Regions from separate parts of the Paenibacillus sp. FSL H7-0323 genome, predicted to be linked through region 1. Evidence: riboswitches for the same ligand, from Rfam matches in the RefSeq annotation. Region 1 holds a riboswitch; each other region holds the start of a gene.
What was found. A riboswitch is a leader RNA that binds a small molecule or an ion and turns the genes downstream of it on or off. The one in region 1 is predicted to bind cobalamin.

Region 1 (8,315 bases):
TCCACATAACCATAACAGCAGATCAAGCATATGAATCAAGTCGTCATGCACAGTCTCACGGCTGCTGCCTAACTGCAGCTTCGTGCGATGTTTAATCGCGTGGCAATGGCTAATGCCTCCGGCTTCCTCGAGCCAACTCTTGGCAGTGACATACATTGGGGCAAAACGCCGATTAAAGCCCACGCCTAGCAGCAGCCCTTTATTTTCTGCCAGCTCTGCCATCCTTCTGGATTCTTCCAGATCATAGGACAGCGGCTTATCTACATACACCGAAATCCCATGTTCGAGACATTTTGTTACTATATCATAATGGGTCGTCGTTGGGCTATGCACAAATACTGCATCCAGATCCCAAGACAACAGCTCGTCCAAATTTGTCGTACCTTTAGGAAAACGGTAGGCTTTAACAGCTTGCTCTACTGTTGTGGATGAGTGACTGAGAACCCCCACTACCTCAACTTGTCCATGCTGAGAGAGCAGTGGCAAATATACTTTGCGGGCGATATTGCCAATCCCGATGATGGCGACTCTTTTGCGTGCAGAAACGATCAATGATCTAACTCCCCTCTTTATAATTCAAGAATTTATCTCTCTCTTTGTTCTCTATAAATGCTATTATACCTGCTTGGCGTTCGCCGACAATGATCTTCACTTCAATATTTACTTTTTATCCCGTATGATGAGATGAATGATTGGAAGAAAGGGTATATTAGCTATGAGAAAATGGTTCTCGATTATTATTTATGTTTCGGGCACAATCCTTGCGTTTATCTACAGATATGACATCCTTAGCTGGATGAAAGAGGATCATAATCTTTTCAGCTCTATAGGGATCGCAACTTTACTGGCTCTCTTTCCAGTTGTACCGTACAAAGCGGTCATCGGATTTTTTGGTTATGCATACGGAAGTTTGGCAGGTGCTTTAATTTGCTGGGTAGCTACAACCCTTGCTGCCGCATTCCTTTTTGGCGTAGTGAAATTCTTATTTCAAGATCAAGCGAGAGCTTATCTGACTTCTATTCCCCTACTCGAAAAATTCACAAAAGGCATAGAACGGCGGCCCTTTGCTTCTATTGTCTTAGCACGTCTCTTGCCGATTATCCCGCAGACAGCAGTTAACATCTATGCCGGAGCAGCAGGACTGCCCTTCTGGGGTTATCTTGCTGCCTCAGCTATTGGAAAAATCCCAGGCATCGCCTTGTATGCCTTCCTTGGGGATCAACTGTTCCAGAACCCAGGTAATGCGATTATAGCCATTATTGTTTATGCCATTGTGCTTATTATAGCCGGACTAAGCTTTCGTTACAGTTCACAGGAAGTAAAAAACACTAGGTAACAGAGAGCTTATTTGGCGGAAGCTGGCAGGCTGTGGTTATTTGCTTTATAATTAGATTGTGATCTATTTAATTGCATTACATGAATGGAGGGATATTAATGAGTGAACATCAGACTAACCATATAAATTCCAAGGCGGAAAAAGCAACCTTTGCAGGTGGATGCTTCTGGTGCATGGTCTCGCCGTTCGAGGAATTGCCAGGCATTATTAGTGTCGTCTCCGGCTATACTGGCGGGCATACAGTGAATCCTACCTATGAAGAGGTATGCTCCGAAACTACAGGACATGTTGAAGCCGTACAAATTACGTTCAATCCAGAAATTTTCCCTTATAGCAAGCTGCTTGAGTTATTCTGGCAGCAAATTGACCCAACCGACGCGGGTGGACAATTCCATGATCGCGGCACCTCTTACGGAACGGCTATCTTCACCCATTCTGAAGAGCAGAAGCAACAAGCAGAGGCTTCCAAGGCAGCTTTGCAAGAAAGCGGCCGATTCGCTAGCCCGATTGTTACCCCGATCCTCCCGGCAGCAACCTTCTATCCTGCCGAAGAATATCATCAGGGCTACCATCGTAAGAACCCGGGCCACTACAAACGTTACCGTAAGGGTTCCGGACGAGAGGATTTTATCGAAACCCACTGGACACATAAAGAAGACAAACTAAGCTTGAAAGAACGTCTGACGCCACTTCAATATGAAGTCACTCAGAATAGCGCTACAGAGTCACCTTTCCGAAATGATTTTTGGGATCACCACGGAGAAGGCATTTATGTAGATATCGTATCTGGTGAAGCATTATTCAGTTCGCAGGATAAATACGATTCCGGTTGTGGCTGGCCCAGCTTTACACGTCCGATTCGCGATTACGCCGTGAAGGAAAAGACGGACCTCAGCCATTTGATGGTTCGCACAGAAGTGCGCAGCAAAGTAGCAGATTCCCATCTAGGTCATGTCTTCGACGATGGTCCAGGGGAAAACGGCCTGCGCTACTGCATTAATTCAGCGGCACTGCGCTTTATACCAAAAGAGGATCTGGAGAAAGAGGGCTATGGCGAGTATCGTGTACTCTTCCAGCCTGCCTAATCTTCGATAAAAGCGAAATACTGTACTGTCTTACAGAAAAGAAAAGCCTCCAATTCACGGTATACCATGAATTGGAGGCTTTTTAATTCATAGAAGCTTATTCTTTATTCTCGTCCTCGTTAGCTTTCTTATCCTTTATTGAGGTTGTCACCTTTGGCTCTGCTGGTCCAGGGAGTACCGCCTTGTTCAGTTCCCGATTTTCCTGCCGTATCCGCTGGGTCTGCTGCTCCCGTCGTGCACGGATATTTTTGCGGGCAAACCAAACGATGACTAAAATAATGCCCGCACCGATTAGAATCGGCAATGCACCTGCAAGAATTACAAAAATCCACTGAAACATAACAGATAGTGCGTTCAGGCTTCCTTTTAAAGCATCCGATGCCCGTTCTAGCAATGGACCTTGCTCTGCCTTTTCCTTCACGGCTAAGCTCTCATCCGTCTGGTACACTCTAAGCTCTACCGTTGAAAAGGATACGTTCTGATCTATATATCGCATTCTGCCTTTGATCTGCTCAATCGTTTCTTGAATCGAACCAAGCTCGTTTGCAAAGGCGACCAGATCACTTGATTTCGTTGCTTTTTTCATAAACTCTGTGTATTGAGCTTCCATTAACTGCTTTGCCTTTAGACGCGACTCCAGATCAACATACTCCTCCGAGACATCCTGACCTTGAATACTGCGCTGTAGCGATTCGTGTTTTACTTTTTCCAAATTATTCAGAAAAGGAGAGAACCCGGAGGCAGGCACCTTAAGGATAAACGTCCCTCCTTGCTCATATTGCGACATGTTTTCGTTAAACTCTATAATATATCCTTTAGCCATCGTTACCATGTTGCGGATTTCAGTCTGAGCTTTACCGTAATCTTCTACTTCCATAGTCAGATTGGCATGATAGATTAGCTTCTTGTTCAATCCTTCCACGACATCACTGCCCGTGAATCCCGCGTTCCCTTGATCCGTGTTCTCTGATGTCAAACCTTTTTCAACTGGGGCTTCGTTGCCTCCCGCTGCTGTCTCAGCTTCTGCTGAGGTGCTCTTATCCGCTAATGTAGCTTTCGAAGATTGCTCAGTGGTTGCTGCAGCAGAATTACTCGTATTTCCGCCGTCACCAGCTAATTTGTCTGCCGCCGAATTGTTATCACCCGAGCCACAACCTGCCAATACCACCGCAAAAATTAATAAACATAAGTAATGCAGACCCCATTTGCGCATTCTCATTCCTCCAAAAGTGTAGTGGTTATCCCTAGCATTGTAACGTTACGGAATGTCATGTTCTGTACAGATCTCTTCCGTCTCTCATTTCTATAACGCCCCAAAACTTGGAAGGTTGCACTGGAATATGGAATTTCGGTAAATTTCTTTTGGTTTTTCTTGTTGAATACACAAAAAGCCGCATTTCTGCGGCTCTTATTGGACATATTTTTGATGTGGGAAGGTGACCCGAAAGTTAAAGAACTCATTTGCTTACAAACTCATTATTTGGTACAATTACCACGTCTAACCTAGTAAAAAAAGCCAAATACCCTCTATTCATAATGAATGAGGGCGTGACACGGCTTTGTTGAGACAAGCTCCACCTTGCTGAACAGAGCCGTTCATTGAATGATACTATCAATTACTAATAAGGGGAGGTGAACCCTCATGGCAAAAGACGTAGTTTGTGAAGTTAACTCCTGCACCCACTGGGCAGAAGAGAACAAATGCAGCGCTGAATCGATCTTCGTAGCTTTCCACAGCTCCCAAGAACCAAAACGCGCAGAAGAAACAGATTGCAAAACTTTCGAAAGTAAATAAGTAAATGCCTGAAGGGACCCTCCACGGTTCCTTCTTTTTCTTTTTCATTCTAACAAGATTGAGAATTATTATCAAGTAGCTGATTATAAAAAAATAAGTGAACTAAAAAGCCAGGGTAAATTACCCTGGCTCTAATTTATTTATGTCTATTTTGATGCAATAACCCCTGACTTTTCCCTCGCAATAGCAGCAGCGCTTACCATGTTACGTAGTGCATCCTCTGTCTCCTGCCAGCCACGTGTTTTCAGACCGCAATCCGGATTAATCCAGAACTGTTCAGGGGCCAGCACCCGCAGCGCACGATCGATATTCGCCGTCATTTCTTCTACAGCCGGAACCCGCGGGCTATGGATGTCATACACTCCAAGACCGATTCCTTTATCATAGGCCTGCTCCTCAAAGCTGATAATCAGCTCCCCATGGCTACGTGAAGTCTCAATGGAGATTACATCAGCATCCATAGCCGATATGGAATCGATCATGTCATTGAATTCGCTATAGCACATATGCGTATGAATTTGTGTCGTAGCCTTCACATGGTTCGTAGCAACGCGGAACGACTTCACTGCCCAGTTCAGGTAATGCTCACGGTCTTCTGCCTTAAGCGGAAGTCCTTCACGTATAGCCGGCTCATCCACTTGAATCATTTCGATGCCTGCATCTTCTAGCGCTTTTACTTCATGGCGAAGGGCAAGAGCAATTTGATTGGCTACCTCTTCCCGGCTGAGATCATCACGTACAAATGACCAATTGAGGATAGTTACAGGACCCGTCAACATTCCTTTAACCGGAAGCTTCGTCAACGATTGTGCATAGACACTTTCTTTAACAGTCATAGGCTGTATAAATGCAACATCCGCGTAGATCACCGGTGGCTTAACGCAACGGGAACCGTAGGATTGAACCCAGCCATTACTAGTAAACAAGTATCCGTCCAGCTTTTCTCCGAAAAACTCCACCATATCTGTACGCTCGAACTCACCGTGGACCAGAACATCCAGACCTAGCTTTTCTTGGAAGGTAATTGCATCCGCGATCTGCTCACGAACAAATCCATCATAACGCTCCTGATTCCAGACCCCTTTACGCCATTTCAATCTCGCCTGACGCACTTCTACTGTCTGCGGGAAGCTACCAATTGTAGTGGTTGGCAGAAGTGGAAGCTGCCATTTCTCTTGCTGCACCTTTAAGCGTTCAGCAAAAGGCAAACTGCGTTGGTCAGGCAAAGCTGCAAGTGCAAGCACTTGCTCCGCCACATCCTTACGGCCACGCTCAGGTAGTGCGCGGAATGCTGCAATAGCTTCACGACTAGCGGCCAGCGCTGCTTTAGAAGCTTCTACTTTATCTGCGAGGGCTGCTCCGAGCAGACTAAGCTCTGCAAGCTTCTCATCGGCAAAAGCTAACGCATTCTTAACAGTCGCCTTCAGCTTCACCTCACCTTGAACGGTGACTGGGACATGCAGCAGACTGCAAGAAGGCTGAAGAATAAGACGATCAAGCGGCACATGAACGCTGAGCTTTTCTACCAGTTGCAGCTTAGCGTCTAAATCGGAACGCCAGATGTTCCGTCCATCAATAATTCCGGCACCCAGCCATTTGTCCTTCGGCCAGCCAAGACGTTCGATAGAAGCCAGATTCGCTCCACCATCGTGCACAAAGTCAAGACCCAAGCCTTGAACAGGCAACTCTAGCAGTGCTTCCAACGGTTCAGCAGCTTCGAAATACGTCTGTAAAATAATATTCAAGCCCGGCACGGAGCCGGCAATTTCTGTGTATATCGAGTTAAGCAGTGTTAATTCTTCTTTACTTATGCCTGTAACAATCGCTGGCTCATCGATTTGTACCCAGCTTACCCCTTCTTGCTTTAGTTCCTGTAGCAGTTGAACATAGACTGGAACAAAACGTGCAGCAATCTTGGCGATATCTGCCGCTGCGTAACCTTTGGACAGCTTAAGGAAGGTATACAGACCTAAAAGTACCGGTTTACCTTCAATCCCTGCCTGCGATTTAGCAAAACGATAAGCCGCTAGAGGTTTATTTTCAGTCAGGCGTGGTGTTTGTGTGCCGATCTCTGGAACGATATAGTGATAGTTCGTATTGAACCATTTGGTCATCTCACAGGCAGTAGCCTCAGCATTACCACGGGCCATTGCAAAATAAAGATCAAGCCCGATGTCGCCGCCATCATACGTGTACCGTGGAGGTACAATTCCAAACATAACAGCCGTATCCAACACATGGTCATAAAAAGTAAAATCATTCACCGGAATAAGCTCAATTCCTGCCTCTTGCTGGGTCTTCAAATGCTGCAGCTGAATTGCTGCCATTTCGGAGCGGAATTGCTCCTCATTTATTTTCCCCTGCCAGTAGGCTTCCAGTGTCTTTTTCCATTCGCGGTTCTTTCCGATTCTCGGATATCCAAGATTGCTTACTTTTACTTTATTCGTCATCTCGATACACTCCCTCTTCCATCTCTTATTTCAAACTCCAAAGCTACTTGCTTTCCTATAAAAAAGAGCGCCCTTCCCTAAAAAAGTCAAAGGGAAAGACGCCCATGATATACCCATGGTTAACGTCTAACACCTCCCTATCTTCCGTAGGTGAAGCAGTGCTGTTGAAACAGGCAGGTCTCCTGGCTAGCGGCGTCAACATCTTGAGCAGTCTTCCCAGCAGTAGTAAATTGCCAGTGACCTCTGTTGCTCGAGATTCTTCCGTTACAGTGGCGGGACCGCATCGGCTTCGAACCGAATTTCCCTATTAAGCCTACCGAATTACTATTTTCCGGTCAGCACCTGTCTCCGATATCATTCATCATTTGAGTGTCTTAATCTGATGTCATCATACGTGAAAGCCCCAGCAATCTGCAATAGATTACTGGGGCTTCTGTTATATCGATTCCTTATAACGGACTTAGAAAAATACGAAATATACTACAGCAGCAAGAATTATACGGTATATAGCAAACGGTAAGAGCTTGATACGATTGATCAGTTTTAAGAAGAAACGCATCGATAACAGCGCAAATAGGAAGGCACTAATAAAGCCTGCAATAAAAAACGGCAACGCGTCCATGGTGAAATATTGCCAGTTTTTCATCAGTGACAACAGACTGGCACCTGCCATGATGGGTACTGCCATAATAAACGTAAAATCAGCAGCGGCACGATGGCTCATCCCGAGGAGTACGCCACCAGAAATCGTCGAGCCCGAGCGTGAAAATCCAGGCCATAACGAAAAACACTGTACAAGACCTACACCAAGTGCCTGTTTGTATGTAATCTGATCTACACTCTCAGTTCTGATCTTCTTCGGCCCAAACAGATCGGCAATAATCATTAATATAGCCCCAATCACTAGACCAATTAACACTGTTGAGGTAGAGAATAAATGCTCATTAATATAATCATTAAACAGAACACCTAACACACCTGCAGGCACTAACCCTACCAGAACCTGAGTCAGCTTGAGATGCCCGCCCTGCTCCAACTGCGGTAGCTCCTCTGTTACAGGATCCAACTGCTTACGGCTGAAACGCTTTAAGCCTAACAAATCAATGAACCGATTTCTAAAGATCACAACAACCGCTAATATTGAACCCAGTTGAATAACTACTTTGAAGGTATTTGCCGTATATTGTCCAAATAACTCCTGTGATTTCAGCCACATATCATCAACAATAATCATATGACCCGTGGAGGATACTGGAGCAAATTCGGTTAAACCTTCAACAAGCCCCAAAATAATGGCTTTAATAATCGTTAATAGCTCCATGTGTTTCCCTCCTTTTTAATAGTCATTTCTATTATCAGTCCACTACCCGCTTAGCCCTCAGTGTTCATTCTCCGGCTGCGTTTGCGGAAGTACAGAAACCCAAGAATAACTAATCCGCCAGCAATTAGTACATAGACTACATTGGAGTACACGTCCATGTACATAGCAATGTCTTCCCAGGATTCTCCTAAAGCCGCGCCAATAAGCACAAGCAGCAAATTCCATCCCAATGTGCCAATCGTTGTGAAGATCATAAATACTCCAAATTTCATGCCCGACATTCCCGCCGGAATCGAAATCAGACTGCGGACCAGCGGAACCATCCGAC
Region 2 (8,315 bases), 2.5 Mb from region 1:
ACCCTCTAGGGAATCGTCTACAGTATCAATAAAGCAGCTGGATAGTTGTCCAGCGACCTTTTTGCCGGCATTGGACATTGTAGGTGTAGCAGCAGTCATATAGATGTTGCTCATAGCCCAATAAGCTTCTTTTACAAGCTCAAGACGTTTCTCAGCTGGCTCACGGTGCATCAGGTACATAGCAATAATCATATAACGTTCTTGTGGAAGCTCCATTACACGGCCGTCAAAATCATGCGCCAAATAACGGTCGGATAGCGTAAGCAGACCGATATAGTCAAACAAAAGGTCGCGTGTATAATCGATACACCCGCCTAGTTCGATAATTTGTTCTTTGGTGTAATGACTTAGAAGTTCTTCGCGATAGATTCCTTTTTTCACGAGATCCGTAATTAGTGGATACAATTCACCGTAAGGCTCTTCTGGATAAGCTTTGTAGCGGCGATGAACGGCAGCTTTTTTATAAAGGGTAGTCAGAAGGGCGCGGGCAGCTGCGAACTTCCAGTTAGGCTCTTCTTTTGTTACAAGCTCTAGAGCGCTCATGGTGAAGGCATTGCTGATTTCTTCTCCGCTTACCGAGTCACGACGCAGTTTGGAATTCACTCCACGCAGCAAAGTTTCTTTATTTAGTTGATCGAGACCTTCCAGAATACGGTCAGCGTAGACGGAGAGACGGTTCTCATCAAAAGCCAGTTGGCGATTATCCGGTTTTACTACGAATTGCGGCATAGTTAGTTCATCCCTTCTTATTTCAAATTAATTTTCAATATCAAAAATTGATATATTATAGCGCAGCAGGCTGCCACAGAAAGACCTCCGAGCCGTTCATGCTGGCCGGAATGTCGATAATGCGTTGGTTGGAGCTTCCCCGGTAGAGAAGCGTAGTATCTTTCAGTTCTTCTACAAATCTTCCATCTATTAACACCTGACACTGTTTAAGTAGATTCCACTCCGGCGTACCGGGAAGGGCTGTAAGTTCTTCGTACGTATAACCACTGTAAATCCAGATTGAGAACCCTGGCAGTACAGTGCGAAGCTCATGAATGAACCCCAGCAACTCTTCTGCTGAGAAAAAAGGATCGCCGCCTGCCAGTGTCAGACCATCCAGCAAAGGGTTAGCGGCGATTTCTGCGATGATTTCATGTTGTCGTTCTAAGGTGAAGACTTCTCCATATTTAAAGTTCCATGTCTCGGGATTAAAACATCCCGGGCAACGATGGCGGCAGCCGCTGAGAAAGAGAACGGCCCGCATGCCCTCTCCCTCGTTAATCGACTCCGGATAGTAACCGCAAATATTCATAGATGCTTAACGCGATCTCGTACTTCAGCTTGTTTGGCGGCATTAAAGCGGGTCTGATAGTCGCCGGTTAAATAACCTGTAACTCTGCGCAAACGGCGGATGTGCACGTCATTCTCATGTGCGTTGCAGGAAGGACAGTTTGTCCCAATTACGCCTTCGTATCCACAGCTGGAGCAGCGGTCAATCGGATGGTTAATGCTGAAATAACTGACCTGTTGTTCGAGCGCATATTTAATGATTTTGATAAAAGCCGATGGGTTGTTGCGGGCATTGCCGTTTAATTCGACATAAGAAATAGCCCCGGCATTGCAGTATTCATGGAAAGGAGCTTCCAAGCTGATCTTCTGAGCAGCACCCAGATCGAAGTATACAGGGATGTGAAAAGAGTTCGTATAATATTCACGGTCGGTTACGCCCGGAATGGAACCCAGTACCTTGCGGTCAACTTTGGTGAATTTACCGGACAAACCTTCTGCTGGAGTTGCGAACAGGGTGATGTTAAGATCCAGTTCCTCACTTTTCCGATCGCAATAGTCCCGCATATGACGCACGATAGCCAGCGCCTTGGCATGAACTTCCATATCCTCGCCATGGTGTTTACCGTACATAGCTTTCATACATTCCGCCATACCGATGAAGCCAAGAGACAGACTGCCATGCTTCAGCAGATCGCCTACAGTGTCATCGGGTGCAAGATGTTCGCCGCCTTCCCAAACGCCTTCTCGCATCATGAAATCGGAAGCTTTAGCTTTTTGTGCGGTTTGGATGTGGAAGCGATGGAGAAGTCCTTCCAGCGCAATATCCATATAATGATTTAGATCTTCATAGAAGCCAGCTTCGTCTGCGACGGTACGTCTGCCTGTTACTGTGCCGTGTGCCAGACCTAGCCGAACCAGATTTAGTGTATTAAAGGAAAGGTTGCCCTTCCCAGAGCAATGATTACGCCCAAAACGGTCACCGAGCACTCGGGTTCGGCAGCCCATTGTAGCGAACTCCGTATCAGGATCACTTGGATCATAATACTGCAAGTTGAGCGGAGCGTCCAGATTAGCGAAGTTTGGATATAGTCTGCGCGCAGAACATTCAGCTGCTTTTAGGAACAGTTCATAGTTAGGATCGCCTTGCTGTTGATTGATTCCTTGCTTGCATTTGAAGATTTGAATCGGGAACACTGGTGTTTCTCCGCTGCCAAGTCCGTTCATAGTTGCGGTTAGCAGAGAACTGATCACAAGCTGACCTTCTGGTGAAGTACAAGTACCGTAGTTGATGCTGGTAAACGGTATTTGTCCACCGGATCGGCTGGACATGGTATTCAGATTATGTACCATACTTTCAGCCGCTTGCAGGGTTTCGATTTCGGTTTCCTTTAGTGCAAAACGGAACGCTCTTGGATATGACTCCGCCAGATCGGTCCGGCTCATCGTAATCTCGCCCAAAGATTCGTCAGCTTGTCCTTCTTCAAAATAATCCAGACCCTTGCGGAACAGCTTGGCGAAGGATTTGGTTACATAAGGTGCCAGATCGTAATCGAGTTTATTGGCGGATACACCACCATATTGAGCATTTTGCTGGGATTGGAAAATAATCGCTACCAGAGACATAGCTGTCATTATTGAGTTCGGAGGACGAACGCTGCCGTTGCCGGTATTGAAACCTTCACGGAGAAGTTTATCAAACGGGATAAAAATACAGTTCGTCGTTCCAATCGCGTATTGATCCAGATCATGCACATAGACGACATTGTCATCAATAGCCTGCACTAGCTGTGGCGGCATCGTAAAATTGCGGGCGTACCATTTTGAATATTCACTGCCGAACTTGCTCATTTTACCGGAGAAACTCTCTCCATTCAAATTGGCATTCTCGCGCAATAGGTCCATATCCCGACTGTCGATAATATCCCGGCCTAAATCAATGAGCTCTTCTAAAAGAACTTCCCGTGCATTTTCTACTCCATTAAATTGTCTCTCCAACAACGTCATTGTACAGCTCTCCTCTCAGTATAAAAGAAAAACATCTATCATCAAATCCATATATCCATAAGAAGTTGGACTGCTATAAGCAGTCGTATATTTGTTCAGATTACATAAAAAAAGCATCCCCTACCCGAGGATGGCAGAAAATGCCCGATGCGTTATGTAAATATCCACACGGATATTTGCAGAGGTCTCTACGTAGATGACCGCATGCGGACACCATCCCTGTTCCTCGCAGGCATCAATAGTTGGTGTCGTCGAAACAGGTAGGTCTCCTGGCTTCCGTGGGATCTCTCGGCGCCTTCCCAAGGGTGTTCCTAACCCTCAGTGGCATTTGCCGGGAGATGTGGATTCTCAAGCTTCCCAGAAGCTTAAGAAGGCCATCCGGTTACAGTGGCGGGACCGCAGCGGATTCTCACCGCGCTTCCCTATTAAGCTCTAAATCCGGTTAAGGATCAAAGCGCCTGTCTCCACTATATTTTGTTGTCGTTAGATAAAAATAACCCAAGATGTTGTGTTTGTAAACAGTTTTTTAGAAAACCCGCGCGGGGAGCGGGTTCTTTAAAAGTACTCCACAAATGATCCACAGGCTGTCCATAAGTAATCCACAATTGATCCACAGGGAGATGCGAAATGATTCATAAATTGTCCGAAAAGATGCCACAAAGAGTCCATAAATATAGTGCAGATGACCCTAGAATTTGCTCATGAGAAAATACCCTTAGCCCAAAGTCATATTTTGGAGTAATCAGAAGAAATAGAAGAGATAAGGGAGGATAATCTTGCTTAGTTTGTGACAGAGCGGTGGAATTGTTACAATGGAAGGAGACAGCTACTATAAAATTTCGAGGAGGTATTCTCATGCCTATTGCTGAAGTTACAGTTATTCCAATTGGAACAGGCAGTACCAGTCTTAGCAGCTATGTTGCGGATATGCAGCGGGTGCTGAAGACAGTAGAAGGGATTACTTATGAACTTACGTCCATGGGGACGATCATCGAAGGGCCTCTGCAACGCATTTTTGCCGCGGTAGAAGCTTTGCATGAGTCTCCTTTTTCCGCAGGTGCAGAACGTGTCTCTACCTCACTTAAAATAGACGACCGCCGCGATAAACCCTCTACTAGCCGTGGAAAGTTAGAGTCTGTGGAGCGTAAGCTACAGGTGGATTAGCAGTTTAGGAGGGCGGAAAACAGGGAGCAATAGGCTTGCGTTTCTGGCTGAAAGTTGTATAATATTTTTTGTTTGACAGAAAAACAGCGTTAAGCTGGTGTAGCTCAGGGGTAGAGCAACGCACTCGTAATGCGTAGGCCGGGGGTTCAATTCCCTTCACCAGCATCCTTACAAAGTCGATAGTGGCGCGTGTTCCCGGGTTTTTGGAACTGCGCCTTTTTTTTGTACAAGCATCAACTTCTAACATTCTTCTAACCTTTAGTCGATTAAAGTGGGTGTCTCGTCAATTTTCTCCACTTCTTTTCGGGTTCCTAGAATAGAATCTCCGATACATCGGGGCACCGCTTCCTGCAGATTGGGGAGAACATGTGAATAAGTATCCAGAGTGATATTTATTGATGAATGGCCTAATCTTTCCTGAAGTCGAATATGATGGACAGCCCCTGCTGTTCCCTGTTCTTCTGGAGAAACGTATCAAGGAAGATAAGACATGGCGCGAAATCGGTAATGAAAACGGTATGACTAGTGGTCACTGTCGAGCAGATGGAAGGCGTGTCGCAAGCTGACAGCAATCAGAATGAAGGATGTGGCGGAGGTGCAGCATAAGCTGCTTTTCTCTTGCGGGGGCAGATCGGTTAGATGGTAATTACTATAAAAATAAAAAAGACACCACAAGGTGTCTTAGTACAGATACTTTTCGCTCGAATTTCACGAGCTCGTCAGTGAACTGAGTTCATAAGCAAGACTGGCTACGGCTAACAGATGAAGAGATAAAGTAATATCAATGTTAAAATGTGCGGTAATATTAATTTTCATAGATAACCACGCTCCTAAAGTATAAATACACATAAAGAAAACTTTATAAAGCGCTTGGCCTGCCATCATCAGTGCCAGGTAGCCATCCTGTACAGACGCCTTAGCGTTTCGACAATAACATTATACTTAATATTTTGTGTTTTGCCAAAAAAAGGACCCCCAATTCTTGGTCGGGGTGGCGGTTCTGTGTGGTTTCTCAGCGCTTTGGAATCATGATGGTCATTGAGGCTCCACGCACGCGGCTGCAGAATGATCAAATGGAAGTTACGTTTCGGTGTTCATATCTGCTGCATGCTCTGAAATTGATTATCCAAATAACGGGCAGCAAGTTCAGAAGGTTAACGGATTTTTTATTGATACAGGTTGAATTTAATGTTTGATACTGTTGTTATGCTAACGGGAAAGGATAGTTTAATAAAGGAGTTACTTAAGACTGGAATAATGAGCAATGTGACAATTATGTCATTCTGAATTGAATATTGTTAGGTTAATCGATGGGGAAGTTTACTTGTCTCCCTTATACTGGAAATTAAATGATTTTATTTCCGAAAGGGGACAATGCACTGATGACTGATGTAATTAAAGCAATAATACTTGGCATAATAGAGGGCTTAACTGAATTTTTACCAGTATCATCTACTGGACATCTTATTCTAGCAGGCGATTTGCTTAGCTTTGAGGGAGATGCTGCAATAACTTTTAAAATTGTTATTCAGTTGGGTGCAGTGATGGCAGTTTTAATTCTTTATTGGAAAAGGTATTTGGAGATTGGGGTTAATATGATTAGAATGGATTTTTCCAAAAGCAAAGGATTAAATGTCATTCATATGATTTTGGCTATGTTACCAGCATTAACCCTATATCTTCTCTTCAAGGACACAATAAAAAGCCAATTATTTGGCCCAACCCCTGTTTTGATAGGTCTAGTTGTTGGTGGCGTGTTGATGATCATTGCAGCGCGGAATAGGCGGACTGAAACCGCTGATACTATCGATGGGATTAATTATAAACAGGCTTTCGGAATTGGTCTGTTTCAATGCTTGGCGTTATGGCCGGGATTTTCGAGATCAGGTTCGACGATTTCAGGTGGCCTGTTGCTTGGCACTAGCCAAAAAGCCGCTGCAGATTTTACATTCCTTATTTCTGTGCCTGTTATGTTTGGTGCAAGCTTGTTGGATTTGTACGATAGTCGTGATTTGCTGAGTTCTGACGATTTGCTTCTAATGTTAATTGGCTTTGCGACATCCTTTCTTGTGGCAATGATTGCAGTAGTGACGTTCATCAAACTGATTAAGAGACTTCGATTGGAGTGGTTTGCTCTATACCGGTTTGTTTTAGCAGCTCTCTTCTATTTAATTGTCATACAGTAATTAGGCAAATGTAAAGAAAATTGTAGCCTTAATGGATTACGAGGGAAACCCTATCGAAACCGTTATTCAAAATAGCGGAATGGAATGGACAATCTTAAGGCCGTCAGAATTTATGAAGAATGCATTATATTTTTGGGCAGAATCCATTCAAAAAGAAGGAATTTTAAAATAACCCCCCAGTGAGTTTGCACTAGGAGTTCCAGTGAAGGAAACGAGGTTAGAGTTTCCTTATCAATATATGCACTATAAAGGTTGTAATCGGACATATTTTACTACCCAAAGCGGAAATGAAATAATACCATTACCTGTGTTTAAATGGACGAATTGGTTACTAAAATTTTCTTCGCAAATGCCTTCAAAGGTTTCGCCACTGATTAAGTATAGGCGCACTGGCGAATGTTCTTTTATTGACTCCTCGACTCTTTTGTTGATCAAAACAAGCCACCTCTTTTTTTAAGTGATTACATTATCACTAATGCTATACCTATAAACACATTTATCCCAACTCAACAATAAGTGTGAATTTATATGTGAAAAATAATACATATATTTATGTTTCAAAAGAGTATATACTGGATTCACTATCAAGTTGTGATTACCAACTAGAATTTTTTTGGTGAGTTTAGATCACATCTTCTTATCATTTGGGGAGGTGTCTTATTTGGAAAAAACCCTTAATTATGTACAAGATTTTAAATTGCTTGAAGAACGAATTAATGCATTTATAAATTATGATTCATGCATTGAATACGTAGAAGGATCTGAAGAAGTTGTAGCTGGCGGGGCCTTTGCCTGGACCAAGTTAAAATCGGCGGAGAGCTATAAACAAGAGCACATTGATGCTGACTACGTAGAATTAGCAGAAAGGGTACGTACAGTACTGGAAAACGAACATAGTCCTAACATTGAAAAGTTTGAGCGTAGTTATGAGCTAGTAATGAATTATATCCGACAAGATACTTTTCTCTGGGTACCTGGTTTGAAAAATGTTATTGAGAGTATAAAATCTGAATTGGATTTGCAACAATTTTTTCTTAATCAATAGAAATAGTAAATTTAATGCGTCAATCATAAGTGGTGACTAGCTATTTCATAGGTATCTTATAAAAAGTTTAATTATATAAATTGAGAATGATACTTTTAATTCAATTAATTCTACATACAGTTTTCTTCCTTTGAATTTGGGAACAATACTAAAGCCTCCATTTATAACTCCATAAAAAAGCCCGTCAATTTTAATGGTTGGCGGGCTTTTTTTGTTTATTGAATTGTATACTCACTGACTTCAAAGGTTAGTATTTTATCAAATATTACGTACTCTTTGCGCTTGCTAAAAGGCCCTTTGTTGTTGGAATGCTTATTAATTCCATATGATCCTGCACCTCTTCCTGCATCACGAGCATCGTACCAGTTTAAGAATGCATCTACTTCAGCAATTGGTAGGTCGTATTCTTTTTCTGTTCCATTCACCAGAGTGATGGTAAGAATAGCTCGATCCCCTGATGGCTGCTCTGGAGTTGTTGTAGGTTTAGGCGTCACTGTTGGTATTGGGTCTTCTGAATAAGTGCCGAATATATCAAATTCGTATATACGAGCAGTAAAAGGGCTATAAGTATTAACGAATTCAATATATACAACACCTTTTAAATCAAGCGCATACTCAGCACCGGAGGTTACTCCAGG
Region 3 (8,315 bases), 3.0 Mb from region 1:
TTGTTCATTGTGATGATGCCTATGCCCCCTACAGCATTCACCATAATTACTGCGAATACCAAAAGCAGCCCTATTTTGTATTTCACTTTCAAATTTTTCATCTACACTCCGCCTTCACATTATCTTATGATCTATCTATTTTTATCGGTCGGAAGGGCTAAGAGTTTGATGATTTTTAAAATATTGTGTCGAATAAAAGTATATATTGTCATAAAACGACTTTCCTCAAATAAAAAAGGGCGGGCACCCGATCCGCTATTACTCCGAATCCATGTGTGCCCGCCTAATCAAACTTCCTCTTCCTTATTCTCCCGAGGTATAGTACCAGTACAAAGTATCACCGTTCTGCAAAATATAACTGTCTGCACTGATGCTTGGATCCGCATCCCGGTTCGTTTTATACTTCCATCCGCTGCTTGGACCTCCATCAAATTCAGCCAACCCGTCAATAGATTTCACGTAGATGCTTCCAGCGTTGCCGGATGATACTACCTTAGTCCCTAATTGACTGACTAGTAAGCTATAAGCCGTTTCGCCCTCTTTTAGAGCTACTGTTGTACTGGCTAGGATGGTTCCTTTCCGGCTATCTCCAATCACTGAGAGGGTAGCGGTAGCTTTTGCTGGAGCAATAACAGACGATCCGACAGTCAGAGACTGAGTATAACGCGCTACGCTCGGTACGCTATCTTTAGCATAACCGGTAACAGTTATTGTATAGCTATTTGCTGGGAGACCCCCATCAACAACAGCCATACCTTGTTCATTCGTGATTACCTTCTTATCACCAACCGAAACCTGCACACCTGCAGCCGGTGAGATAACCGGATCAGAAGTGAAGCTTTCCTGATTCCACACCCACTTTTTCTGTGAAACCTTTACAGTAAAAGCTTCATTAGCTTTTGGCTGTGATGGGGAAAGCACCACAGCATCTACAACCTGTGTATTTTCTCCTGCATAATAGACAAGCACACGATCGGATTCCTGTAGTTCGAACGCATCCATACCCACACTTGGATATATCCACTCCCCGCCGCGTGATACCACGAAGCTCCACCATCCGTCGTAAGTACCTTGCGAAACTCCATGGATACCTGATACAAAGTTGCCATAAGACGATTTGGTGATATCTACTTTAAAATCATCGGTAGACCCTAGTTGTTGCAACGCTTCAAGGGCATTGGAGGCTTTCAAAGTCCCCTCACTAATCAACCCTTCCGGGCCTTCAACGGTTAGCGAAGCTGTTACATTCTTAGAAATCACTTTTAGAGCTTTTGTATATTTAGCAATCGTTGGGGCTTTGCCTTCACGGTAGCCAGTTACAGTCAGTGTATAGTCACCTGCGGGCATATTTCCTGAGAATACGGCCTCACCTTTAGCATTCGTCGTTACCGTCTGAGCTCCAATTTGGACCTGAACACCCGCAGCTTTTGCAGTTACAGGAGAGGAAGTGTTCGTAGCAGCGTCCCATTTCCACGTCTTACTAGTTACAGTGACGGTAAAGGAATCGCCCTCTTTAAGATTTGCTTTGGAAAGCGTAACGGAATCCACAAGCTTAGTGTCATCTCCGGCATAATAAACCAGTACCTGATCTGAATCTTTAAGTACAAAATCACTCATGCCTACATCGGGATTAATCCATTTTCCGTCACGTGATACAACATACATCCATCCGTCATAACCACCAAAGCTTCCAGCAGCAATACTTCCGATGCCAGTCACATAACTGCCCGAAGGATTTGTGATCGGCAAGTTCGTTTGAAGCGCCAGCTTCTCTAACGCTCCAAGTGCGTTGCCAGCATAGGCGTACCCTTGTGCCAACGTGGCCTGTGGTCCCTCAATCGTTACTGGAGCGTAGATGAGTGAGCTCTGAATGGAGGATTTGGAAAAATCGTATAGCTTACTGTTGCTTCCTTTATATAGCAAATTATAGGCAACCAGCGCCTGAAGACCTTGCTCTGTCGCCAGAATATTACTGCTTCCACCACGGCTATGGGTGAAGCTACCATCAGCTAGACGATAGCTAAGCAGGTTCTCCATTAGATCCACTTTGTTTTTGGTGTATTCTAATCCACTAGGATCAACTCCGAAGGAGGTGAGTCCAAGGATTGCTTGTGCGCTACTTTCAGCACTGTCACCGTAACCCCCATGGCTATCTTGAGCTGTAGATAACCAAGCTACGGCTTGTAGCCCTGCTAAGTAGGCTTCGGGATTATTTTTATGTGCCGCCAGAGCCGTCAAGGTTATCGCTGTCATATCAGGCTCACTTGCACCTGAGGTTAGTGCAAAGCCCCCATCCGGATTCTGTTTGGAGAGAATCTCCGTAAGGAGCTTATCCGCCGTCCATTTCGCGTCACTTGGGATATTATATTTACCAGAATCCAGCGCAAGTAAAGCATATACCGGATTATTAAGCGTCTGTTCACTGAGCTTGCTATTATTATAAATTTTCTCAATCAGATTATAGCCAGGAGTCGTTCCGTTACCAGCAAAGCTAGTAGGATCTGCACCAATCGCTCTCACTGCGAGCACGATTCGAGCATAATCGGTTACATTGGTGAAATCGCCAGCTGCATCCTTTACTTTTTTCTCAAGCTCTGAAAGGTAACTAGCCGGCAGCTTGTACCCTGCTTGCGCTAATCCAATGGCTTGCCAATCCGATTGCACGCCACCTTTCAAGAGATATTCTGCAGCCGCATAAGTCGCATCCGCAACATTAATCCGCTCCGCAGCAGTTGCCTCCAGACCGGCGCCAGCGCTCGCTTCTGCAAATATTTGTCCCGCCGGAGCAAGAGATGTTCCTAGAATTGAAATGACCATGAATAAGGCCAGCCCAAGTGCTACAAACTTGGAAGACATGATTTTCTTCATTGTTTAACCTCTTTCTGTATAAGAATGGGTACTGCCGGGAATAAGACGCATAACATAAAGACCGCCCCTTTGGAGGGCGGTCAGGGAAGATTACAAATTGAGGCTGCGGCGCTTGCTTCCTGCCAACAGTCCATCTGTATATGTTCCACATTCTTACCCCACGAAGAATAGAAACGCTCACGAAAAAGGCAGGTCTCCTGGCTAATGCTTCATCGCTGTTCTTCACCTTCCCACCCTACCTTCGGGGCAGTGGCTTATAGAAGAAACGCTCCGCACATACAGTGGCGGGACCGCGCCGGACTCTTGCACCGGACTTCCCTTTTAAGCAGACGACTAGATTGATAGAGTCTGCACCTTTTCCAGTATGTAGTATCTTATTTTGACATCCATAATCATATCTATTAATACATAGCATGTCTATAGAAAAGCTTAGTATGGGCAGCAAAAAAATGAACAGCAATACGCCACCTTCCGGTAGTTATTGCTGTTCAGAAAGCTTGTTATTCGACTGTTCCATCCGGACTTGCAGTCGGGGAGGGTTCAGCACTTGAATCAGAAGCTGGTGGAATATTAGGGTCGGGATCTACGATCAATGTAAATCTTCCGGCTTTGATCATACTTTTCTCTAGAATTGTCGCTCCAGGCTCCAATGTAACCTCAACCTGATAGGAAGGTTGTTCACCTTCAGTCACAGCTGTTGCGGAAGGCAACCCAGTGCTGTCCTCAGTATTAGAGGAAGGCGTAGGAGACGGAGATGCATCAGCTACAGCATTAGTAGCATCTGCACCTTCTGCTGTTCCTCCAGTAGTGCCAGCGGCATCTGACTCGTCAGCAGCGTTTCCCTCATCCGTCCCATCCGTTGACGGCACTGGACAAGTCCCATTTGTAGCAGCGACCTTAAAGCTTTTATCTATCTCTGTAGACGAAGACATTAAACTAATCTCAGTCGGTTGAAACTGCACACAGTCATCTGCACTTGCGAAGGTGAACACCAATATGCTGCTCCCCTTATCTCCTTCGACGCTCTGATCCTTCAAGTATACTGAAGCTGGAGGCAGCATATTGCCTGCACTCTGAACAGGGGTCGGCTCAGGGCTTGTCCCCGGCAGAGCCGTCTTCGTATCATCCGGACGCAGCATACTGAATACGATAATTGCAATAATCACCAGAATACCCGTAATGGAGCCGGAGATTAAGAGTCGAAATCGGCTGCGGCTGATCCAGCGCGCCAGCGGGGAAGCCAGTTGGGAGCGGGCTTCATTGTACACATTTTGCAGAGCAGGCCGAGCTGCCGCGACATAGTTCTTTCGGAATTCCCGATTCTTGAACGCTTCACGATCACTGCTCAGGAAATACTTCAGAATCGCCTTACGGTAACCCGGTTGCAGCTTTTTATTCGAAACCGTAAATAAAGGATTGCCTTGCGACCAAGCAAAAAACCGATAGATGATTTCTTTGTCGGAACCGGCTTTACGCTTTAACAGCTCCAGAAGCGCATCGTAATCCAGCGGACCCCCTTCACGCTGAGTTGTATAGTAAAAGGCTAGCGGAAGCCGTTCAAAGGGTTCCAGAACACGCGCCTCTTTTAGCAAACGACGACCCAGTAGCTGCACATCGTCTAGTTCCTGCGGAGACAATCCTGTAAAAATCTCCTCATTCGGCTTCTCTTCACCAAACCAGCGGTAAGCGGCACGCAGCGCATTCTCTTTCTGCTTGCTAATCCTATCCAGTGGCGGCTGCCAATCGACAACATTACCATACCGTAAAAAAACTACCTCCAGAAGCTCCTCCTGCGTCATATCAGAAAGCGATAAGCGGTTCAGTAAGAATCTATCTGCTGAAGCAGCAAGATCCTGCATTAGGGAGAGTGCCTTAGGAGCAACTCCTGTTCCTTTGCGGCGATCTTTTTCTGCCTTATCTACAATTTCATGAATTTCCGCCACAGAAGCCACTGGATCATGCTCCAGCTGGAGCTTTTCTAGCAAATAATCCTTCACAGCATTTTGAGCAAAAGACTGCTCTAACGCCACTGGCAGGAACCGCCCCCAATGGAGCACAAAGCTCAGAATATCCGCAGATCTGGACGCCGCAGCTAGTCTTGATTCCATATAAGGCTCAAGTAGCTGCTTACGGAAATAAGTTTCAGACATCACGCGCTGGAAGTAAGCTGCACTTAACTCATCATTACTCTCAATGATCCCGTAAGCAGCACTCAAAATATCCTTGCGGCCCGCTTCCACACTATGAAGCATCCCATTGATGAAATAATCCACGATTCTGACCCTGTAATTGTGATCCTTAAGTACAAAATACTCTTTAAAGCATTCCATAATCGCCGGATCTGGCACATTTCTTTGCCGAATCAGATCAAATTCCCGGTCAAACCGTTCTAAGAAAATATCATTCAAGCGGATTCTAGAATGAATTGCACCGTCTGGTTTAAGGTAAGAAAGCAAACCACTTAGCACCGCACTCTTGTTTTCCGTATATAAATGCTCGTTCCCTTGCTCAATCTCATAAAATATAGCCAGCTCATTATAGAAAGAAAGGGATAGCTTGTGCTCAGGACTCTCTCCACGCAGAATCTGATCGGCGAAGCTTACGAAGTCGTTAATATCTCCTGGATTCAGCAGTAACAGCTTCCATACCAAATCAGCATAAGGCTGGCGGGTCTCGCCAAAATCGACATTTCCCATCCGTCCGGAAGCCAAATCAAAGGTATAATCCTTCTCAATACTGCGGTCACCGGGACGAAGTGAACCTTTTTCCACAAAGCTAAGATGTATATATTTACGGCTTTGCGGTTCATTCGCATACGTAATCACGCCTAATCTACGGCGGAATTCATACGGCAGCACGCTATACAGAATTTCTGTAAGCTCCACCGCCCGCGCGGACAACTCGGTGATAGGTACGTTTAGAGCCACGTAGATTTTTTTCTTACCTGCAACAGAGAGCATTACGGCTTGCAATAATGCCTTGAATATCCCTTCATCAATCCCTAATAGACGTAAGCCTGCGATTGGATCCGGGCTGCGGTCTGTGCGAACAACTGGAATAGAGGGCAGCTCCGGCAAGGTTCCACCAAGCTCTCCCGTATAACGCTCTGCAAAATCAGCATGCAGCCAGTCTCCATAGCTCTGCACAATTTCTTCGGAACGTGAAGCAGGAACTACATAGTTATGTGCAAAAAAAGCGCTTCGTTGGCCTGTGAAATCGGCCGCTTGATAACGACTAAGGCCAATAACTGTATCCCCGTTCTCAGCATGAAATAGGTGCAGCGCACCAGGATATGCAGCCTCATCCTTCTCTCCACGTGCGGTTAACTCCGCAGGAGCATCGTAGAGGCAGAAGGGATGAAGGATTTTTTTCACAAAATTATTGTCTAAACTATCTGATTTCGCTACCGTATCGAAGCCTTCTGTGGAACGAAACACTCCGCGACGTTCGCGGGTGTACATCTGTTGGGCGATTGTTGACCCTGAGAAAACATTCACGGGCCGTCGCTCCCCTCAATATACTTCAGCTTATGCAGCAGCCAAATAAAAGGCTCGTCTACACGAATCGGGCTTACTACACCCTCAATCTTTTGATTCACAGGATTGCTGCCCAACGCAGATACTGCAAAATAACCCGTATTCGCGAAATAAACATCCATCGTATCTTTAAAGGGTCTGTCCACCTTACCAATAAATCTGCGAATTTCCCCGTCGATATTATGGAACTCGTCCATGTTTAATGTTTTGCGGTGAACATAGTTATTGAACACATTGCTGTTGGACTTGATGTAATCGCCATCCTCATCCTTCAGCGAATGCAGCATATCACTTTTGGCAAGCACAACCGCTGTTGGAATGTCTGTCTTACTCTTTTCCTGATAGGCAATAAAATCACCGAACATCGTCAGCACCACATCGCGCGGCTCGTCATATTGTGAGACCCATTCTCCCGGGCGGTCACCGATGTTAATATGAATCTTTTCACGGATAGAACGGATTTGCAGCGGATCGACCATAAACAAAATACCCGCAGAGTTCTTGATATGCTGACCATGAAGTCCAAGATAATCCTGATCCACCATACCCTCACCTGCTACATCAAAGAATACAAGTGTCAGTGGCGGTTTATTTTCATCCTTAAAGACAAATTGAAAGATAAAAGGCTCCTGCATTTTTTCCTTCTGTGTAGAAGCCAGCAGATCCCCACGCTCAAAAAGCGGTTCCTCATACAATGTACGGAACTTACGGCTAATCTCTGCATTAAGCGGCATACAAGCGGCATCAAAATGACCTGCTGTAGTATGCTGCAATGTGTGGATCAGCGAGGTCATATACACCGATTTCCCGACTTGGGATGCCCCGATAATCGAGATGATGTTACTTGGCACCTTCCCGGCAGTCACCGGCAGCTCATTATGGCAGGACGGGCAAAGCCGTCTGCGCGTAAGCACACCGTAACGATCCGTAAGCCCAGTTAACACATGATCCGTGTAATGATGATATTCTTCCGGAATATCCGCCGGGTTGATAATCGCTTCTATGTCATCTACCGTATCAAGCCCAAAGCGCTCACGGTATTTGTTCAAGGCGTCATCCTCACCCAATGCGTAATTTTCATCGTCCTCCCGGCTGTGCATAGCCCGAAAGACGACATCCTCCGGAGAGAACTTGGTGAAGCAATACGGACACACTATATCGTAAAAAAGCGGCCGCGGCTCCGGCTGATTCTTTTTCATAAAACGGCTAAAAAAAGACATCTACTCATCCTCCCAAAAGTTGTATCTACGTACTTGCTATGAACGCCACTGCTCATTACCCGCTTGTACGTGTAGACCGAGTCTCACTCCGGTACCAATTCGTAATAAAGCCCATATTTCTTGCCATCGGTGAAAAAGATGCGTACAAAATCATCCTTACCGATTTCAATCGGCGGAAGTACATTGCGTCCAGGAGCGAAATCCTGGACGAAGGGAAAGAGAATACCATCCTCTTTCCCTGCCGGATGCCCTCCACGTTTCTTGACATAACAGAGGACATCCCGTGCCACGGGCACTTCTGCCGTAATCGCCATATGTACGGTCTTTTGTTTTCCGAATAAGGCCTTTTTTTGTTGAATGGAATAATAGATCCGGGCTTTGCCTGCACTGACCATCACCCGGTTCACACCATCATTTTGCCTCACCAGGGCAGTCTCACCGTTCTCAGCAAGACGAGCAAATATCGTATAGGATATCAATCCGATCTCATCCAATCGATCACGATAACCATTGTTAGATTTGTATTCCTCACGAGTGTAGAGCTTCATCCCGATCGGCGGATCATCTCCGGTTCCCATGTCAGCCGCTTCTGCGGAGGTTTTGTGGATGTACACCGCCTGCACGCCGTCCGGCCAGCGCCATCTCAGCGTACAGAATCGGTCATCCACTTGGGATGTCACATCCGTTATTC
Region 4 (8,315 bases), 2.9 Mb from region 1:
TCCTTAACGTCTCCTCCTTTCGAGTTCCTCTAACTTTTTTAGAAAAGCATTCTCCGCACGCAGGCGTGCATTCTCGTATTCCAGTTTTTGCATCGCGAGTTTGTGGCGATCTGCTTCCGTAAGTTCTTCAGGCGCTTTAGTGCGTCCTCTACCGTCTCGTAACGCCTCTTCACCACCAGCTTCGTACTTCTTTACCCAGCTATATACTTGTTGGTAAGACACGTGAAAATGGCTTGCCGTCTTCGCATAGTCTTCTCTGTTCGAAAGGCAGTACAGCACGATATTTATCCGTTCCTGCCAAGTGGTTACGCGTCCTTTGGTCATAGCTTTAGTTCCTCCTGAATGAGCTGTTAAGCTGTTGCTATGACCATTATACTTCCTAATCCAGTTGGCAAGTTGGGTTGAACTTGCAATCTTATACTTGCAGATGATTTGGTTTTGCGACAATCCTCCCTCGAGATAGTCCTTAACGGCATGGAGTTTAAGTTCTGCAGAATATGTACGATTGTAGCTTCGGACTTCCAGCCCTTCGTATCCATACAATTGATAACGTTGCCGCCACTTCACTAATGAGTTTTTGGATATTCCATACTTCCGGGCCGCAGTTTTCAAACCAATGTCGCCCCGTTCAATTTCTTGGAGAATCGTTAACTTTTCCAGTGCTGTAAACTTCTTTTGTTCCATAAAAATGCTCCCCATACAGCGACAGGTTTTTATTATTTCACCTGTCTACTATATGGGGAGCATATCATGAAGGGACACCCCTATTTGTGTTGTTAACAGGACCGATGCTTAAGAGGACTTTCCTACAACGTTTGTTCCGCTCTTCGTGATCTTGTAGGTGATAATATCCCCATTCCAGAAGTGGAACTTCAGGATAACCTCGCCGTCTTTAACATCTTTAAAGAACGCGGGAAGCAGCTTGATTTCTTTAGTGTTATAAGAAGGTGAGAAGGTATTGCCGAATTCCTTAAATGGAGTCCAGTCCTGCGGACCTGCATTGCCACCAGCGGTATATACAGCTTCCATTGTGGCAAGCTGGTTACCATTAAAGGTGGTCGGAATGGCAAAGGATTCAGTCGTGCCTTTTGCATCGCTTAATTTAGCTGTGTCATACACAATGACCTTAAGTCTCCACGCAACACCCTTGTTGAATTTCAGAGTCAGCACGGCATTTTCACCGTATTTTTGGGAAGCTGTGAGCTTTTTGAGTTGGGTGGCTTTGAGGGTGAGCTCCTCACCATTTAAGGTGTAATCTTTACCTTTGGTCAGATACTTTCCGTTGGCACTAATGGTGGTTAGCTTATTGCCGTTCAGGTTTAGCTTAACCTTGGTATCTTTGATTTGTGCACCTTTTTTTAGGTAGACCAAATCGCTTTCGGTGCTGGAGGAACGCTCCTTCAGACCAGACATTAATACATTGTGGAGTTCAGGATCAGACCACTTATAAGTTTTACGGTTGAAATGCTGCCCGTTATCCCAGAGCATGGAAGTCATTTTCTTTTCTTTCAAATAATAAGTCAGATACTCAAAGAATTTAAGCTTCTCGCCCTGTTCAATCACACCCGTGTCTTTATCGAACCCGAGTAAACCAAATTCACCGACGATGACAGGGATGCCTTTAGCTACAAATGTATTGTAAACGTTATCAAAAGTTTGAGTGATATCGTTTTTTGTATCTTTTTCAAATGTGGTGTAGCCGGCAATGTTCACACTAAAAGGCCAGAAGCCATAGAAGTGAACGGTCGCAATAATATTTGGATCGTTCAGAGCCGTAATCGTCTTATAGAGATGATCCATTCTTGTTTGCGTAGGTGAAGACTCTAATGAAGGTAATACAAGTGGGCGGAGGTCGTTTTTCCCACCGGATTTCCGCACGATTTGATAGAAAGAGTTATTAAGTTCAGTAAGCATTTGCTCCATTTTTGCTTCGTCTGTGCTTCCACCATCGGTGAACCGAGGCTCATTTATGCTCTCGAACATCAGCTTATCGGATTTGTCCTTGAAGCGATCGGCAATTTGAGTCCAGGCTGCATTATAACGTGCCAGCGTTTCATCGTGTTTTTCTTCCATATGGCTTACCCATAGCCAGGAATCATGATGGACATTAATCATGACATAAAGCTTGGCGTCCAGTGCCCAGCCGACAACTTCTTCCACACGGTCGAGGTAGGCCTTTTCTAGGGTATAGTCTGGTGCCGCACCCATGTGAGTATCCCAGGTCACAGGAATCCGAATGCTTTTATAGCCTTGAGCGGCGATCTTTTTAATAAGTTCTTGGGTCACACGTGGATTGCCCCAGGAGGTTTCATCCTCACCTGTAGCATCTAAAGTATTGCCGAGGTTCCATCCGGGCTGCATTTCGTCTACATAGGATTGGATCTTACTCTTTGGCGCTGCCTTAGCTTGTTGCTCGTCCTTAGTTGCAGCTGCGGCCATGGATGAGAACAGAGAGAGCAGAAGAGCGGTGACAAGTGTCAATGATAAGAAGGATTTCTGGATTCGCGTAGTCATTGAATTCTCCTTTGTGAGATAAATTTAGGATGCTTGGACCTGGCTTTGACGCTGTACTTGGTGGTTAAATGAACGCAAACACCTCCAGTGTTATTTTTGTAAACGCTTTCTTGATATACCCTAACATAGAATACACTTAGCGAGTACCTTACTAATTTGTGGTAAATTCATATAAGAATTAGTGATTTAAATTAATTTACCCCACAGTTGGATAAAGAAATTATTTGAATAACCCTACTCGTAGAAATTGGTTATTCAATAGGATTATCTCTAGCTGCCCGTTATACAAAAAAGAAATATAACATGACAAAAGCATATATATTAGATATGATGAAGCATGAAAATTTAAAATTAGAAATAGGTGCCAACTATGAATGTTGCGGAAGTACAATCATAGATTGGTTAAATGGAAAGCGGGTGTGAATCCCGCGCGGTCCCGCCGCTGTGAAAGAGGAGTCCTTGCAAAATGCCACTGGGAAACTGGGAAGGCAGCAAGGGTGATGATACTTGAGCCAGAATATCTGCCTTTTTCTGTTACACCATCAAACTCTACGATCGATAGAGAGGTGCTTGAATAGTGTTTGCCAGCTATTACTGTGGTTCACTATCTTAACCTCTTGACGTTTATGTTGAGTGGTTTTTTTGTGGTTATGAGAAAGTTTATTCTGTTTTTTATCATAGGTATGAAGGGAAGGGTTATGGAAAAATGAAGAAAAATAAGTTTTTAGCGTGGTTACTTATTGTAGCTGTATTTATTACGACATTCTCTACAAGTGTAATCCCGGCTCAAGCAGATGGAGCAAGCTCTACCCTTAAAGGGTATGTATCTGTATCCGTAGAGAAATTCACCTTAGGCCAAGGGTATATTAAGGAACCTATTAAAGTTCCGATTTATGAAGGCGATAATGGCGCATCTTTAATAACACGTGCGCTAGGTGATGGGAATTATAGATATTTAGGAAATATAGATAGTGGTTTTTATTTATCAGAAGTTAAAGATAGTGGCAGAAGCGAAGTCAATATTCCACAATATATTTTAGATATGATTTCAGCCGATGGGAATACAGTCAGCACTAAAGCAGACCCCGAGTGGTTAAGTCAGTTTGACTACACCTCCATGTCGGGTTGGATGTATGCAGTAAATAATGTGTTTCCTCCGTTTGGGATGACCGATTATAAGCCTCAAGACGGTGACATCATTCGAACTCAGTTCACCACTTATGGCTATGGTTCTGATCTTGGCGGCTGGGGGGAAATCCCAGTTCAACTTGCCAATAAGGATGCTTTAACTGCGGAAATCGCCGAGATTAACAGTGCCCCTAATAAAGAAACTATTTTGGACAGACCAGTAGTGCAATCGGCAGTTTATGAAGCCTATTCCGTGCTCGAAAACATGGCAAGCTCTCAAATAAGTGTAGATCATGCGCTTGTCGGTCTTAATAATGCATTAGACATAGAACCCCCTGTTATTACAGTAAGTGGCATACAAGATAAACAGGAAGTATCCAATAAAGAAATAAGCTTCAAAGTAGCTGTCACAGACAATGTATATAGTGACATTACTCCAGAAGTGAAGCTGAATGGAGTTACTTTATCACCTGCAAATGGGGAGTATAAAGCTACTCTGAATTCAGGCAGTAATGCAATTACTGTAACGGCTCTTGACGGAGCTGGAAACAAAACAAATGTAACTTATCAGGTTACTTACAAACTGGAAACTTCAGTTGCCGTCAAACAACAGTTAGATAAAAACCTTGCTTATATTTTAAATACTGTAAAGAATCCAACGTTTGGAACAGGCAGCGGAGAATGGTCGATCCTTTCTCTGGCCCGGGCGAACTATACAGTACCTAACGGTTATTACGATCTTTATTACAACAATGTAGCAACGAAAATAGCATCAATCATTAAAGAGGATGGAAAACTCGACGCCAATAAAAGCACAGAGAATTCCAGAGCAATATTAGGACTTACCTCTATCGGAAAAGATATCACAAATGTTGCGGGATATGATCTGAGAAAAGCACTCGCTGATTATCAATATATCCAAAAGCAAGGCAATAATGGTCCGATTTTTGCTCTGATTGCGCTAGATAGCCATAACTATGAGATTCCTGTAGTTGATGGAGTTACAGAACAGACCACAAGAGAAAAACTAGTTCAGTACATTTTAGATAAAGAGGTTAAAAAAGGTACAGCAGAAGCTGGTGGCTGGGCATTAGGCGTAACCAAAGCCGATGTCGATATGACTGCGATGGCGATGCAAGCTCTTGCACCTTATTATGCAACCCGTGATGATGTAAAAGCTGCCGTGGATCGGGCCATCCAATGGCTGTCCGATAACCAAAACAATCAAGGCGGATTTACAAGCTGGGGAAGCACTAGCAGCGAGAGTATCTCGCAGGTAATTGTAGCCTTAACTGGTGTAGGCGTAGATCCGCACACTGACGCTAGATTTGTTAAAAGTGGAAATTCGCTTATTGATGCATTACTTAGCTTTGCTGCACCTGAGGGTGGATTTAAGCATATCCTCACAGGCAAAGTAGACAATATGGCAACGGACCAAGGTACGTATGCACTTGTGTCCTATGATCGTCTGATCAATCATAGCAACCGTCTCTTTGATATGAATGATGTGAAACTGGAACAACCAGAAGAACCGGGGCCTGGGCAACCAGAGGGTCCGAAAGAACTTCCGTTACCTTCTGGGGAGAACCCGAAAGTTGAAATCCCAAATGACGCTAATGATTATATCGTTCCGATCAGCACTGGAGATAGCAACAAAGAAATCACAGTAGCTATTTCGGAAGAAAATCAATCGAAGGTTAGTGTCAATTTACCAAGTAACAGCGACCTTCCTCAGATAGAGGCCATAAAAGGTAACGTATCTGTAGTCATTCCTAAGGGTGCAAAAGTTACAAGTGGGGATGCCTCTGCGATTGAACTGATTTCAGCTTTAACCGGTGCAGAATCTGCACTAAAAGATAGTGTGAATCAGATTATTCCTGGGGACAAGAAGCTTGATAACATTCTTCAAGCATTTTCCATGGGTGGTAGTGCAAGAGTAGAATTCAGTCAATTTATTACGTTAACCTTTAAGGACCTTAAAGGAAAAGAAGCTGCTTATATTCAAAATGGCACCCCTCATGCCATTCAAAAATTTGCAAGTGATGACTTAGGTTTTGCAAGCGGTAAGTCTGAGTATGCCTATGATAGTGGAAATGACTTAATTGTAAAAACCAATCACTTCACTGACTACATTGCGTATGCTTCCAGTGCAGTACAAACACCTGGCGGCGACGGTGGTAATGGTAATGGCGACGGTGGTAGCGGAAATGGTGAAGGAAATGGCGGCAACAATGGTGGCAACAATGGTGGCGAAACCACTCCATCGAAACCATATGTAACCCTGTCCGTGGATAAGCTTACAATTAATAAGGGATATGTTGTTCCATCTGTACAGGTAGAGCTCCAATCTGGTGACACGGTGTGGTCTGTACTAAAAAGAACATTAGATAGCCGCGGTATCGAATATCGAGATTCTTGGAGCGGTAAATATGGAAGTGTGTATGTAGAATCGATCGCAGGCGATGGAGAATTTGACCATGGCAGCGGCAGTGGATGGATGTATAATGTGAATGGAGTCTATCCTGATTATGGTGCATCTTCATATAAACTAAGTGCCGGGGAAAGAATTCAGTGGCGTTATACTACGAATTTGGGTGTGGATCTAAATGCACCGATACCAACTACAAGCCCTACTCCAACCCCAACGCCTAAGCCTGGTGCTACTCCTGCTCCTGGTGGGGGAGCTAATCCGGAAGCCGGCGTTGATCCAAATGTGAGTCCATCTCCAACAGTGACTCCTAAGGATCCTAACCAGACAAATGATATTAAACAACTGTATACAGATGCTGATAAGATCTCTTCCTGGGCTTATTCAGCGATTGAAACAGCTACAGTAAAAGGATATATCCAAGGTAATAATGGTCAGGTGAATCCGAAAGCTTATATCACAAGAGCGGAGTTCACTAAGATTCTGGTTTCTGCATTAGAACTTGATATTAAGAGTGATAAAGGTATTACCTATAAGGATGTCGCTCTAGGTGATTGGTTCTATCCATATGTGAATGCTGCGCATAAGGCAGGTCTAATCACAGGCTTTAATAATGAATTTAAGCCAAATGACAAGATTACTCGTGAGCAGATGGCAGCAATTATCGTCAGAGCATTGGCCATCCCGGCGACGAAGCCAGGAACAGCGATTAAAGATATCAACACCGTATCGGCATGGGCCAAAGCAGATGTAGAGACCGTTGTTGCGACTGGTTTGATGTTAGGTGATGATAATCAATTTAAACCTAAAGAGCTTGTAACTAGAGAAATGGCGGCTGTTGTAGCTACTAGAACCCATGATTATAAGAGTGGGAACAAAGTGGTTAGTCCGACTATTCAGAATAAAGCAGTTAGTTCTTATATTCAGAACACAGCTGCCTTTTTGCAAAAAACAGTAACAAACCCGGTTATCTCCTCGGTTGGCGGGGACTGGACAGTGTTCGGGCTGGCACGTTCAGGCGTGAAGGTTCCAGATAGTTATTACACTAAGTACTACGCGAATGTAGAAGCAACTCTTAAAGAAAAAGCTGGGAAGCTGCATAGCGTAAAATATACGGAATATGATAGAGTTATTTTGGCATTAACTTCAATCAACAAAAATATTGATAAAGTGGCGGGTTATAACCTACTGGAACCGCTCGCGGATTTTGATACTGTAATTAAGCAAGGTATTAATGGACCTGTGTTTGCTCTCATTGCACTGGACAGTAATCATTACGACATTCCAGTGGTTAAGGGTGTAAAGACGCAGACGACTAGAGAGCTGCTCATTGATTATATTTTGGGCAGAGAGATCAGCGGCGGTGGATGGGCACTAGGCAGTAATGCTACAGCGGCTGATCCAGATATCACGGGGATGGTCATTCAAGGCTTAACGCCTTATTACAAAACCAACGCCAAAGTAACAGCTGCTGTGGACCGGGGGATTGCTTGGTTATCCAAAACACAGACTGCAGACGGTGGTTTTGCAAGCTGGGAATCTACAAATTCCGAAAGCATCGCTCAGGTGATTGTAGCTTTAACTGGCCTTGGTATTGACCCGCATAAGGATTCCAGATTTATCAAAAATGGACATTCCGCAGTAGACGCATTGCTTAGTTTTGCTGCACCTGAAGGTGGCTTTTATCACGTGAAGCAGGGTGGAGTAGGCAATGGAGGCGCGCAACCAGGAGAAGTAGATCTTATGGCTACGGATCAGGCGATGTATGCACTGGTTTCCTATGATCGGCTCGTTAATGGCCAGACACGTCTTTATGATATGACAGACGTCAAATAGAATTTTATTTAGAGAGATAAGCAGGGGTAGCGTGTATACCCTTGCTTATTATTTAAGGTGGGACTAGAGAAATGAACAAGAAGAAATGGTTAACCGCGATACTAATCATAGGTGTATTGGCTATTGCCTTCTTTTGGGGCGGGGATTACCAGAAGAGCCCAAACAAGGTCGCAAGTAGTAGCATTGAGACACAGGTTATAGAGCCAGAGAACACTGCTTCCGCAACAAATGATGATGTTGAACCCACTGAGGCCATCGCTACCGAGACAACAGAGATAACACCGTCAGCTACGCCAAGTGAAACAGCTAAGCCCATTGAAACCCTAAAACCAAATGAATCGGCAACACCAACGGAAGCTGTAACACCAACAGGAACTGCAGCACCAACAGAAGTTGTAACACCGGTCGC

Region 2: another riboswitch for cobalamin. It lies ahead of MHH89_RS24445 (anaerobic ribonucleoside triphosphate reductase); the one in region 1 lies ahead of metE (5-methyltetrahydropteroyltriglutamate--homocysteine S-methyltransferase).
Region 3: another riboswitch for cobalamin. It lies ahead of MHH89_RS26680 (DUF4430 domain-containing protein); the one in region 1 lies ahead of metE (5-methyltetrahydropteroyltriglutamate--homocysteine S-methyltransferase).
Region 4: another riboswitch for cobalamin. It lies ahead of MHH89_RS26010 (S-layer homology domain-containing protein); the one in region 1 lies ahead of metE (5-methyltetrahydropteroyltriglutamate--homocysteine S-methyltransferase).

What each region holds. Positions count from the first base shown of each region.
Region 1 covers NZ_JBBODB010000001.1:2,944,609-2,952,923, forward strand. The annotation lists gene MHH89_RS13435 (Gfo/Idh/MocA family protein) at 1-549, opposite strand, end outside; gene MHH89_RS13440 (TVP38/TMEM64 family protein) at 716-1,336, shown strand; gene msrA (peptide-methionine (S)-S-oxide reductase MsrA) at 1,435-2,421, shown strand; gene MHH89_RS13450 (DUF4349 domain-containing protein) at 2,519-3,634, opposite strand; gene MHH89_RS13455 (DUF1540 domain-containing protein) at 4,064-4,216, shown strand; gene metE (5-methyltetrahydropteroyltriglutamate--homocysteine S-methyltransferase) at 4,363-6,666, opposite strand; cobalamin riboswitch at 6,822-7,027, opposite strand; gene MHH89_RS13465 (undecaprenyl-diphosphate phosphatase) at 7,127-7,987, opposite strand; gene MHH89_RS13470 (DedA family protein) at 8,038-8,315, opposite strand, start outside.
Region 2 covers NZ_JBBODB010000001.1:5,429,743-5,438,057, forward strand. The annotation lists gene MHH89_RS24435 (ribonucleoside-diphosphate reductase subunit alpha) at 1-729, opposite strand, end outside; gene nrdG (anaerobic ribonucleoside-triphosphate reductase activating protein) at 785-1,300, opposite strand; gene MHH89_RS24445 (anaerobic ribonucleoside triphosphate reductase) at 1,297-3,282, opposite strand; cobalamin riboswitch at 3,525-3,759, opposite strand; gene MHH89_RS24450 (MTH1187 family thiamine-binding protein) at 4,138-4,446, shown strand; tRNA gene MHH89_RS24455 (tRNA-Thr) at 4,540-4,611, shown strand; gene MHH89_RS24460 (hypothetical protein) at 4,845-5,012, shown strand; gene MHH89_RS24465 (undecaprenyl-diphosphate phosphatase) at 5,829-6,632, shown strand; gene MHH89_RS24470 (hypothetical protein) at 7,294-7,677, shown strand; gene MHH89_RS24475 (hypothetical protein) at 7,893-8,315, opposite strand, start outside.
Region 3 covers NZ_JBBODB010000001.1:5,974,447-5,982,761, reverse strand. The annotation lists gene MHH89_RS26685 (methyl-accepting chemotaxis protein) at 1-101, opposite strand, end outside; gene MHH89_RS26680 (DUF4430 domain-containing protein) at 304-2,868, opposite strand; cobalamin riboswitch at 3,039-3,241, opposite strand; gene MHH89_RS26675 (GAP1-N2 domain-containing protein) at 3,369-6,365, opposite strand; gene MHH89_RS26670 (hypothetical protein) at 6,362-7,624, opposite strand; gene MHH89_RS26665 (beta-mannanase) at 7,708-8,315, opposite strand, start outside.
Region 4 covers NZ_JBBODB010000001.1:5,806,153-5,814,467, forward strand. The annotation lists one part of gene MHH89_RS26000 (IS3 family transposase) at 1-51, opposite strand, end outside; one part of gene MHH89_RS26000 (IS3 family transposase) at 51-684, opposite strand; gene MHH89_RS26005 (cellulase family glycosylhydrolase) at 793-2,514, opposite strand; cobalamin riboswitch at 2,857-3,057, shown strand; gene MHH89_RS26010 (S-layer homology domain-containing protein) at 3,221-7,906, shown strand; gene MHH89_RS26015 (DUF4430 domain-containing protein) at 7,978-8,315, shown strand, end outside.